2 regions of the Thermaerobacillus caldiproteolyticus genome follow, and region 2 is predicted to be linked to the other one. Evidence: riboswitches for the same ligand, from Rfam matches in the RefSeq annotation. Region 2 holds a riboswitch; the other holds the start of a gene.
What was found. Region 2 has a riboswitch for lysine ahead of ISX45_RS11625 (aspartate kinase). Riboswitches for the same ligand answer to the same signal wherever they lie in the genome.
Positions count from the first base shown of each region.

Region 1: another riboswitch for lysine. It lies ahead of ISX45_RS07565 (amino acid permease); the one in region 2 lies ahead of ISX45_RS11625 (aspartate kinase).

Region 1 is NZ_CP064060.1:1,540,539-1,545,308, reverse strand. It holds gene ISX45_RS07565 (amino acid permease) at 1-1,417, opposite strand, end outside; lysine riboswitch at 1,519-1,704, opposite strand; gene ISX45_RS07560 (YitT family protein) at 1,850-2,434, shown strand; gene ISX45_RS07555 (S8 family peptidase) at 2,628-3,983, opposite strand; gene ISX45_RS07550 (peptide MFS transporter) at 4,627-4,770, opposite strand, start outside.
Region 2 is NZ_CP064060.1:2,319,437-2,324,206, forward strand. It holds gene sdhA (succinate dehydrogenase flavoprotein subunit) at 1-38, opposite strand, end outside; gene ISX45_RS11615 (succinate dehydrogenase cytochrome b558 subunit) at 74-682, opposite strand; gene ISX45_RS11620 (YslB family protein) at 971-1,426, shown strand; gene ISX45_RS11625 (aspartate kinase) at 1,469-2,692, opposite strand; lysine riboswitch at 2,793-2,971, opposite strand; gene uvrC (excinuclease ABC subunit UvrC) at 3,041-4,770, opposite strand, start outside.

The sequences.
Region 1 (4,770 bases), 780 kb from region 2:
ATTTATACCCTAACCAAACGATAATAAATAGTGGTAAGCCAATATAAGAAACGAGAATGCCATACCAATCGATTGTTCCACCTATAAATGCAGAATAGTTTTGTCCCAAAATAACGATCGTACAAAGAACCAACGCAAAGATTGGACCAAAAGGAAACCATTTTGCTTTATAAGGTAAATCGCGAAGATCCCGACCTTGAGCAACGTAGGCTTTTCGGAAACGGTAATGGCTGATGGCGATTCCTAACCATGCGATAAACCCCGACATTCCTGAGGCATTTAACAACCATGTATAGACAACACCGTCCCCAAATAAAGAGGCCAAAAAGGCGAGCGTTCCTAAAGATGAAGTGACGATAAGCGCATTCACAGGTACGCCGCGTTTGTTTAACTTTGCTAAAAATTTCGGTGCCTTACCTTCGCGAGCTAAGTCCCACAGCATGCGAGTAGATGCATACATCCCTGAGTTACCAGCCGATAGAACCGCTGTTAAAATGACTGCATTCATGACGGAAGCAGCAAACGCAATTCCTGCCTTATCAAATACAAGCGTAAATGGGCTCACGGTTACATCGCTATTGGCAAGTTTTTCATTCGTGTAAGGAATCAATAAACCAATCGCTAAAATAGCTAAGACATAGAATAAAAGGATGCGCCAAAATACTTGGCGAATGGCACGCGGAATGTTGCGCTTAGGATCTTCGCTTTCGCCGGCAGCTACCCCTAACAATTCTGTTCCTTGAAAGGAGAATCCTGCTGCCATGAAAATTCCAAGCATCGCCATAAACCCGCCATGAAATGGAGCGTCTCCAATCGTAAAGTTTTTGAAGCCGACTGCTTCACCGCCCATAATCCCAACAATCATCAAAAAGCTCACAATTAAAAAAATGATAACAGTTGCGACTTTAATAAGAGAAAACCAATATTCAGCTTCACCGAATCCTTTTACGGATAAATAGTTTAATAGAAACATGACGGCTAAACAAAGCGCGCTCCATAAAAGCGAAGGGCTGTTAGGGAACCAAAACTTCATAATCATCGTGACGGCAGATAATTCGGCGGCAATGGTGATTGCCCAGTTGTACCAATAGTTCCATCCTAGCGCAAATCCTAAAGCTGGGTCCACAAACTTTGTGGCATAGGTGCTAAATGAGCCGGCGACCGGCATATATGTAGCCATTTCTGCAAGGCTTGTCATTAAAAAGTACACCATAATTCCAATGGCCGCATACGCAACGAGTGCTCCGCCAGGCCCTGCTGTGTGAACGGCGCTACCGCTTGCTAGGAATAAACCTGTGCCAATCGTTCCTCCTAAGGAAATCATTGTTAAATGCCGAGCCTTTAATTTTCGGTGTAACTCATTCGAGGACAGAGAATCGGAAGCAGACATTGCTTCTTTTTTCGTGACTGTCTCCATTGGTTCAATCACTCCTTTTCATTAGAATAATTGAGGAATAAAAAAGCCGTCGAAGGAGATTCGACGGCAGTGTACTCAATACCCGCACGCATCAAACCTTCCATGAAGATAGCGCTCCACGTCTGCTCCATGCAAACGTGACAGTGCTGTTCCTATTCGGCAACAGCCCCAGCTTAAGCATCCAGAGAAATGCCCAAGCTTCGGCAGCTTTTCCTTTCCAGTGAAGTCTTTGACGTCTCTGCGTCTCGTTCACCGTACTCATAAAAGCTGCGACCTCTACCTCATTGGTCTAATGAGCGTCCTATTCAGTTGTACCAATCATATTGTAAATGATTTTTGTAGTCGCGGCAATATAAAAATATTAAGAGACAAGTCTTTAAAAACAGTGCCATATATATTGAAATAGAGCGAAAAAAATGAGGTGTGGCACAAATGTTCAAAAAGATGGTTGCAATCGGTGTCGGCAGCGTTTTACTAGCCATTGGCATTAACGTTTTTTTGGTTCCCCATCACTTGTTAGACGGGGGAATCATTGGAATCGGCTTAATCGCGAAATACATTTGGCAAGTTAAAGTAGGGTTGACGACCATGTTGGTAAGCGTACCGCTTTATATTATTGCATGGTTTTACTATCGACCGTTTTTTTACAATAGTTTGCATGGACTGTTATTTTCCTCACTAATGATCGATGTATGTTCGGTGTTGCGTGGGACGGTATCGGTTGATCCGATGATCAGCTCGATTATTGGCGGAATTTTTGTCGGGACAGGCATCGGTATGATGTTACGGGAAGAGACAAGCACGGGCGGAACAGATTTATTAGCCCAATTTATCGCTAGAATCACAAATTGGAATGTAGGGATTATCATTTTTATAATGGATGCGTTGATTATTACAGTAGGGAGTTTTCTAATCGGTTCGACGTCATTTCTTCACTCGTTCATCGTTGTGACAGTCGTTGGTATTGTGACTACAATATTGACCGAAACAAAAAGATGGAGTCGCCCCATCATTTGACGTCTCCATCCTTTAATATAAGCGTTGAATCGCTGCTAGTTTTCTTGTGCCAAACTAGCGCTTGGGAAGTGACAAGCACTTCTGCCGGCGAAGAGCATTTAGCTTTGAGAGAGCTGGGATGGCGATATTTCGTCATTTATTCACAGGACGTGGTCAAGTATATAGAAGAAATTGGACGCTTCCGCTTTTCTTGTCATCGCAAGTCATTGGCAAGTTCAAGGGCGCGATATACGTTAATTAATCCGTGACCAAAATATGCATCTTTTCCGATTGGGCCTAAATCAACGGTTGTTCTTGTGATGATTTGCATAACTTGTTTGTTCGTTAGTTTCGGATTCAAAGAGCGAATAAGTCCTGCCAGAGCGGACACATGCGGAGCGGCCATTGATGTGCCAGAAAGAGCTGCATAGCGATGCCCGAGAAATGTGCTTGGAATATTCGTTCCCGGAGCCACAACATCTAAATAAGTTCCATAATTGGAATATTCAGCAGATGAGCCATCAGGATTGATTGCACCGACGCTTAATACTTCAGGATAAGCGGCGGGAAAGCTAGGCTGTGATGAGCGATCATTTCCGGAAGCAGCCACTAAGACGACATCGTGGTCATAGGCGTAGCGTACAGCTTCTTGTAATAATGTCGATGTCTGATAGTTGCCAAGGCTTAAATTAATCACTTTAGCTCCATGATCTACCGCCCAGCGAATTCCTTTTGCGACGTCAAAGGATGTGCCGTATCCTTCATTATTTAATGCTTTAATCGGCATAATGGGGTTAAACCACGTAATACCGGCGATACCTTCGTGATTGTTCGGTTCTGAAGCAATAATGCCCGCCACATGTGTACCATGTCCGTTATCGTCTTGAGGGATGTCATTATCTGCTAGCACGTTATATCCTTTTTGAAGGCGATGAACTAAATCGGGATGGTCAAGATCGACACCGCTGTCAATGACGGCAATCGTAACGCTTTTCTTCCCGTGGGAAAGCTGCCATCCTTCCTCCGTTTGAATGGCTGGCAAATTCCATTGATAGCGCGAATACAGTAAGTCGTTTGGCTGTTCATTTTGCAAAAAAATATAATTCGGTTCGGCATAGGCAGCATTCGGATGTTGGCGAAAGTAGTTGATTAATTCGTTATACGTTTTGCTGTTGGAGCGAAAGATGAAAAAATGGTCAAAACGGTTGACTGCTGTTCCGTCAATCTCTTGTTCGATGCGCGCTATATCCCGCTCCGTCGGCATCCGGTGAAATCGAACGGTAATTTCGTGATTGTAATAATGGCTTTGGTCGCGGCCATTATGATTGATTTTCACAATCCTTGGATGGCGATTTAATTTGGTTTTGATCGTCTCGTTCATCGCTAAGCTATTAAGGGTAATGATGGTCGGATGGGAACGAGGCGCTGGCTCATAAGGGGCTGGGGCGGTTTTTAACTGTTGAGCTTGTTGTTCGTTTACTGCGGGACGATACAAAGCAATGATTCCTGCAACGGTAACGAAGACAATGGCAAGTCCAGTGACAATGATCAAAAATGATGTTTTTTTCATACGTTTCACCTCATTCATTAGAATGAATCAATCGCAAAAAAATATGAAAAATGGGATTCCGGCTGTCGCGGCCGAATCCCATAGTTGAAACATTGCGGAGAGGGAAGGTGAGAATTATCGTTCGTTGTTTGTAAAGGGGGTTAAGACGCCTGCGTGTCTACGTGTATCTTCTTTTGCGCGTTCGTGGGATAATCGTAGACTTTATTCATATATTGGCTAGTTTGCCCTTGAAATTGAATCACAGCGTTTAAATGCTGTTTTAATGTATTGCATATTTCCGGAGCGATGCTTCGTCACATCGTATAGACTTTTACATCGTTTTTCTTGGTGATGACAAAATCCGTAGCAATCGGTTAAGAACGCTGGTTGTTTTGCTCATAAGCTAAAAGATTTTGTAAGCCATGGTGTGTAGTTGTGTTTTTTGAAGTCGTGATTGGAGTTCTAAAGCAGATACCGCTCGTTGCATTGCGACACTTTTGATTTTTAAACGCCAAAAGTTCATGAAGTTCTAATGTTTCATATGCTCTCAATTGCTTTCATTGTCTCTCATCACCTTACGAGAAATAGTGTGTACTGGAAGGGAATTTGTACGCATGGAAAATATATAGAAAGAAGGCTAACTCCGATTAAGGAGTTAGCCTTCTTATTCCATCATACGTACAAGTTTTTTCGTCAACAGCAATAAAATAAGTCCTAATCCAATCGTTAGGCCGCCAATTAAGCTGAAGATTTCTAAATAACCTAATGATTCGGTCAACGCGGCTAATTGACCACCTAAAACTTGAGC
Region 2 (4,770 bases):
AAACCGCCACCAACTACTATGATTTTTCCTTTTTTCATCGTGACTCACTCCCTAAAAGATTGCTAGTTGTGGATTAAGCGAATGCTAAAATGGCACGAATGCCAACGATGGAAAGCGCAACAAAAATCACCATTGTCACATATGTAAATACTTGTTGTGAGCGAGGACTCACTGTCAATCCCCAGCTTACACAGAAAGACCATAAACCGTTTGCGAAGTGGAATACTGTCGAAATAATCCCTACGATATAAAAAGCAAGCATGAATGGATTATCAACAATATTCGCCATCATTTCATAATTGACTTCTGCTCCAAACGCAGCTTGTACACGCGTCTCCCATACGTGCCACGTGACAAAAATAAGAGTAATAATCCCTGTTAGTCGTTGCAGCATAAACATCCAGTTGCGGAAATAACCATAGCGACTGACATTGTTTTTTGCCGTAAAAGCAATATAAAGACCATAAATCGCATGGAACAATAACGGAAGAAAAATAACAAATATTTCTAAAAAATAACGAAACGGCAAATTCTCCATAAAACCCGCCGCGCGATTAAAGGCATCCGGTCCTTTTGTCGCAAAATGGTTCACTACTAAATGTTGTACTAAAAAAATTCCAACTGGAATGACCCCTAACAGTGAATGGAGTCGACGGTAAAAAAACTCGCGATTTCCTGCCATATATAAACCCCCTTTAGATAGTGACAATGAAAATAGTGCATTCCCCATCCACGAAATCTAGAACTTCATGATTAATAGAACTGTAAATGCTTCCATTTCCATTAATCATGCGTCACATTCATTGTACTCCCACAATGTAGAAGCGTCAAGAAAACGAGTTCATAAAATGTTCAATCATTCGAAAATTACAACAATATTTTTTTATAAAATTACTATTCCCAAAGTAAGAAATATGATGCACGTTTTTCCCCATTTAGCTATAATGTTGGTTAGAAAGAGGGGAAGTATGTGAAACAATTACCGTTAGAAAAGCAATATGAATCGTTGCAACATCTTCATATTTCTGGGTTCGGTTATGAACTGATTCGCGAAGTTCTTCTTCCTGATTTGTTAGGAAAAGAGACTCCTAATATTTTATATTGGGCTGGAAAAAACTTGGCACGCCGCTATCCACTAGAAACATTCGATGACGTGATGTCGTTTTTTGACAAAGCTGGATGGGGAACGCTAACCGTTATAAATGAACGCAACGATGAACTTGAAATTGAGTTAACCGGAGAGCTTGTGACGACACGATTGGCGCTCAACGAAGAATGCACGTTTCAATTAGAAGCCGGTTTTCTTGCTCAGCAAATCGAACAGCAAAAACACTGTGTTGCTGAAGCATACGAACAACCAAAAAAGCGAACAAAAAAAGTTGTGTTTACGGTGAAATGGGACCGTAAAGACGAAGTGATGAAATAAGAAGCCTGCAACATGCAAGCTTCTTATTTCATTTCTCTTTATTTATGAACGGATTGGTACCTTTTCTTCATCGAGTTGAAACGCTTCGTGTAACGCTTCCACTGCTGAAACCATGTTTGCTTCCTCAACCACCGTTGAAATTTTAATTTCCGATGTGCTTACCATTTTAATCTCAATTCCGCGCTCTGCTAATATTTGAAACATTTGCGCAGCCACTCCCGGATTGGAAATCATGCCGGACCCAACGATAGAGACTTTCGCTAAGTTGCTTTCATACTCGACTTTCGCTCCTTCCAGCGATTGTAATACTTGTAATGTTTCCTTTAAATCTTCTGTTCGAATTGAAAACGAAACAGACGTTGTCTCAGCACTTGTCACGCTTTGAATAATGATATCGACATTAATTCCACGGTTCGCTAATGCGGTAAAAATCGTTGGTAGTGTATGTAATCCGCTTGCGAGCCCTTGAACAGTAACTCTTGTAACTTGATCTTCAAATGCGATACCTCTCACGATTAAATGTTGTTCCATTGAAACTTCCTCCTTTACAATCGTGCCTCTCTCATTTTCCATACTCGAACGCACTTCTAGCGGCACTTGATAGTTTTTCGCAAATTCAACGGCGCGTGGATGCAATACCCCGGCTCCCAAATTCGCTAACTCAAGCATTTCGTCGTATGAAATCGCTTGGAGTTTTCTTGCTGTTTTCACATAGCGCGGGTCGGTCGTAAATACGCCGGTCACATCGGTATAAATGTCGCATTTTTCCGCTTGTAACGCCGCTGCCAACGCGACCGCCGTTGTATCGGAACCACCGCGTCCGAGCGTCGTAATTTCTCCATTTTCTGTTACCCCTTGAAAACCTGCAACAATGACAATCGCCTCTTCCTCAAGATGGCGACGAATACGCGCTGTATCAATATTGATAATGCGCGCATTGCCATGAATCGCTTCCGTAGTTATCCCTGCTTGCCATCCAGTCAAGGAAATGGCTTTATATCCTTTTTCATGCAATGCCATCGCTAAAAGTGCGATGCTCACCTGTTCTCCTGTCGAAAGAAGCATATCCATTTCTCGTTTGCTTGGCTGCTTGGAAATTTGTTTTGCCAACTGAGCAAGCTCATCCGTCGTTTTTCCCATTGCAGACACAACAACAACAACTTGATTCCCATTTTTTGCTTCTTCTACTACTCGATTCGCTACGTTTTGAATACGTTCAATTGAACCGACTGATGTTCCACCAAACTTTTGAACAATGATAGCCATTCTCCTCATCCTTTATCCTGAAATAATTCGGTATAGAAATAAAAAACAGCAATGAGAGGTCTCATTGCTGTGCATAACGAAAAAATACGTTCGCTTTACACAGTGAGATAGCTCTCCAAGATGAATCATCTTGACAGTCCTACATTTCTTAAACGCAGGACCAGCGAAAAAAGCAATGAGACTTTTTTCGCTTCGGCGACGCTCCCCTTTCAACATTCGTCTTCGGAACTCATTTTCCTCAGAATGCCTACTCTTGAAGTTCGCACCTCTATCTTCACTTCAGCGCTCGGAAGTGTATGAATATGCAATTTAGGGAAATCATATCAAACTTTTATTTCGTTGACAATATTATTCTCGCAATTTCTCATAAATTTTTTTGGCTACCGCCAGTGGAATGTTCGCTTTCTGTAATTCTTCCACCGTTGCTTCTTTCATGTTTTTGATGGAGCCAAAATGTTTCAATAACGCTTTCTTGCGTTTTTCACCGACGCCCGGAATATCATCCAGCACCGATTGAAACAGCGATTTTCCCCGCATTTGGCGATGGAACGCAATCGCAAAACGATGGACCTCATCTTGAATGCGCTGCAATAAATAAAATTCTTGGCTGTTTCGCTCTAATGAAACGATTTGCGGTGGATCGCCCATAATCAATTCAGATGTGCGATGTTTTTCGTCTTTCACAAGACCGGCAAGCGGAATATCGAGCCCTAATTCGTTTTCAAGCACGTCACGCACAGCGGCTAAATGCCCCTTTCCCCCATCGATAATAATAAGGTCGGGAAGCGGCAATTGCTCTTTTAGCACACGCGTATAGCGTCTCCTTACGACCTCGCGCATCGACTCGTAATCATCAGGGCCTTCGACCGTCTTAATTTTATATTTGCGATATTCTTTTTTCTCCGGCTTGCCGTCAATAAAGACGATCATCGCGGAAACAGGATCCGCTCCGTGAATATTTGAGTTATCAAATGCTTCAATGCGGTGCGGCGTCGGAATTCCAAGCGTTTTTCCTAAGTTTTCAACCGCTTTAATCGTCCGTTCCTCATCACGCTCAATTAAATAAAATTTTTCTTTTAACGCGATTGCCGCGTTTTTGCATGCTAAATCAATAAGTTCTTTTTTCTTTCCCTTTTTTGGCTGAACAACCGTTACCTCTAGCAGCTTCTCCGCTAATTCACCGTCAATATCCATAGGTATGATGACTTCTTTCGGTTTGAAGTGATTCGCTTTTGTATAAAATTGCCCTAAAAATGTTAACAGTTCTTCATCCGGGTCTTGATACATTGGAAACATCGAAACGTCGCGTTCAATTAGCTTTCCTTGACGAATGAAAAACACCTGAACGCACATCCACCCTTTGTCATAGGCATAACCGAATACATCGCGGTCGACGAAATCGTTCAACGTCATCGTTTGTTTTTCCATTGTTGCTTCAATATGAGCGATTTGGTCACGATATTCTTTAGCCCGTTCAAATTCAAGCGCTTCGGCCGCTTTCATCATTTTTTCCGCTAGCTCTTTTTTCACTTCTTTATATCCGCCGTTTAAAAATCGCACGATTTGTTCGACGATCTCTTTATTTTGTTGTTCGGAAACAGGATGCACGCACGGCGCTAAACATTGTCCCATATGATAATACAGACAAACTCGGTTTGGCAGCGTCGAACATTTCCGAAGCGGATAAATACGGTCAAGCAGTTTTTTTGTTTCATTCGCCGCTTGCACGTTCGGGTATGGGCCGAAATATCTTCCGTGATCTTTTTTTACTTTTCTTGTAATGATGAGGCGAGGATGCTCCTCTGCCGTAATTTTTATAAACGGATAACTTTTGTCATCCTTTAGCATGACATTATATTTAGGGTCATATTTCTTAATCAAGTTCATTTCTAAAATAAGCGCTTCGACATTGGAGGATGTGACAATATATTCAAAATCGGCAATTTCATTGACGAGCCGCAGCGTTTTTCCATCATGAGTCCCCGTAAAGTACGAACGCACCCGATTTTTTAGTACTTTTGCTTTTCCTACATAAATGACCGTACCATTTTTATCTTTCATTAAATAACAGCCCGGTT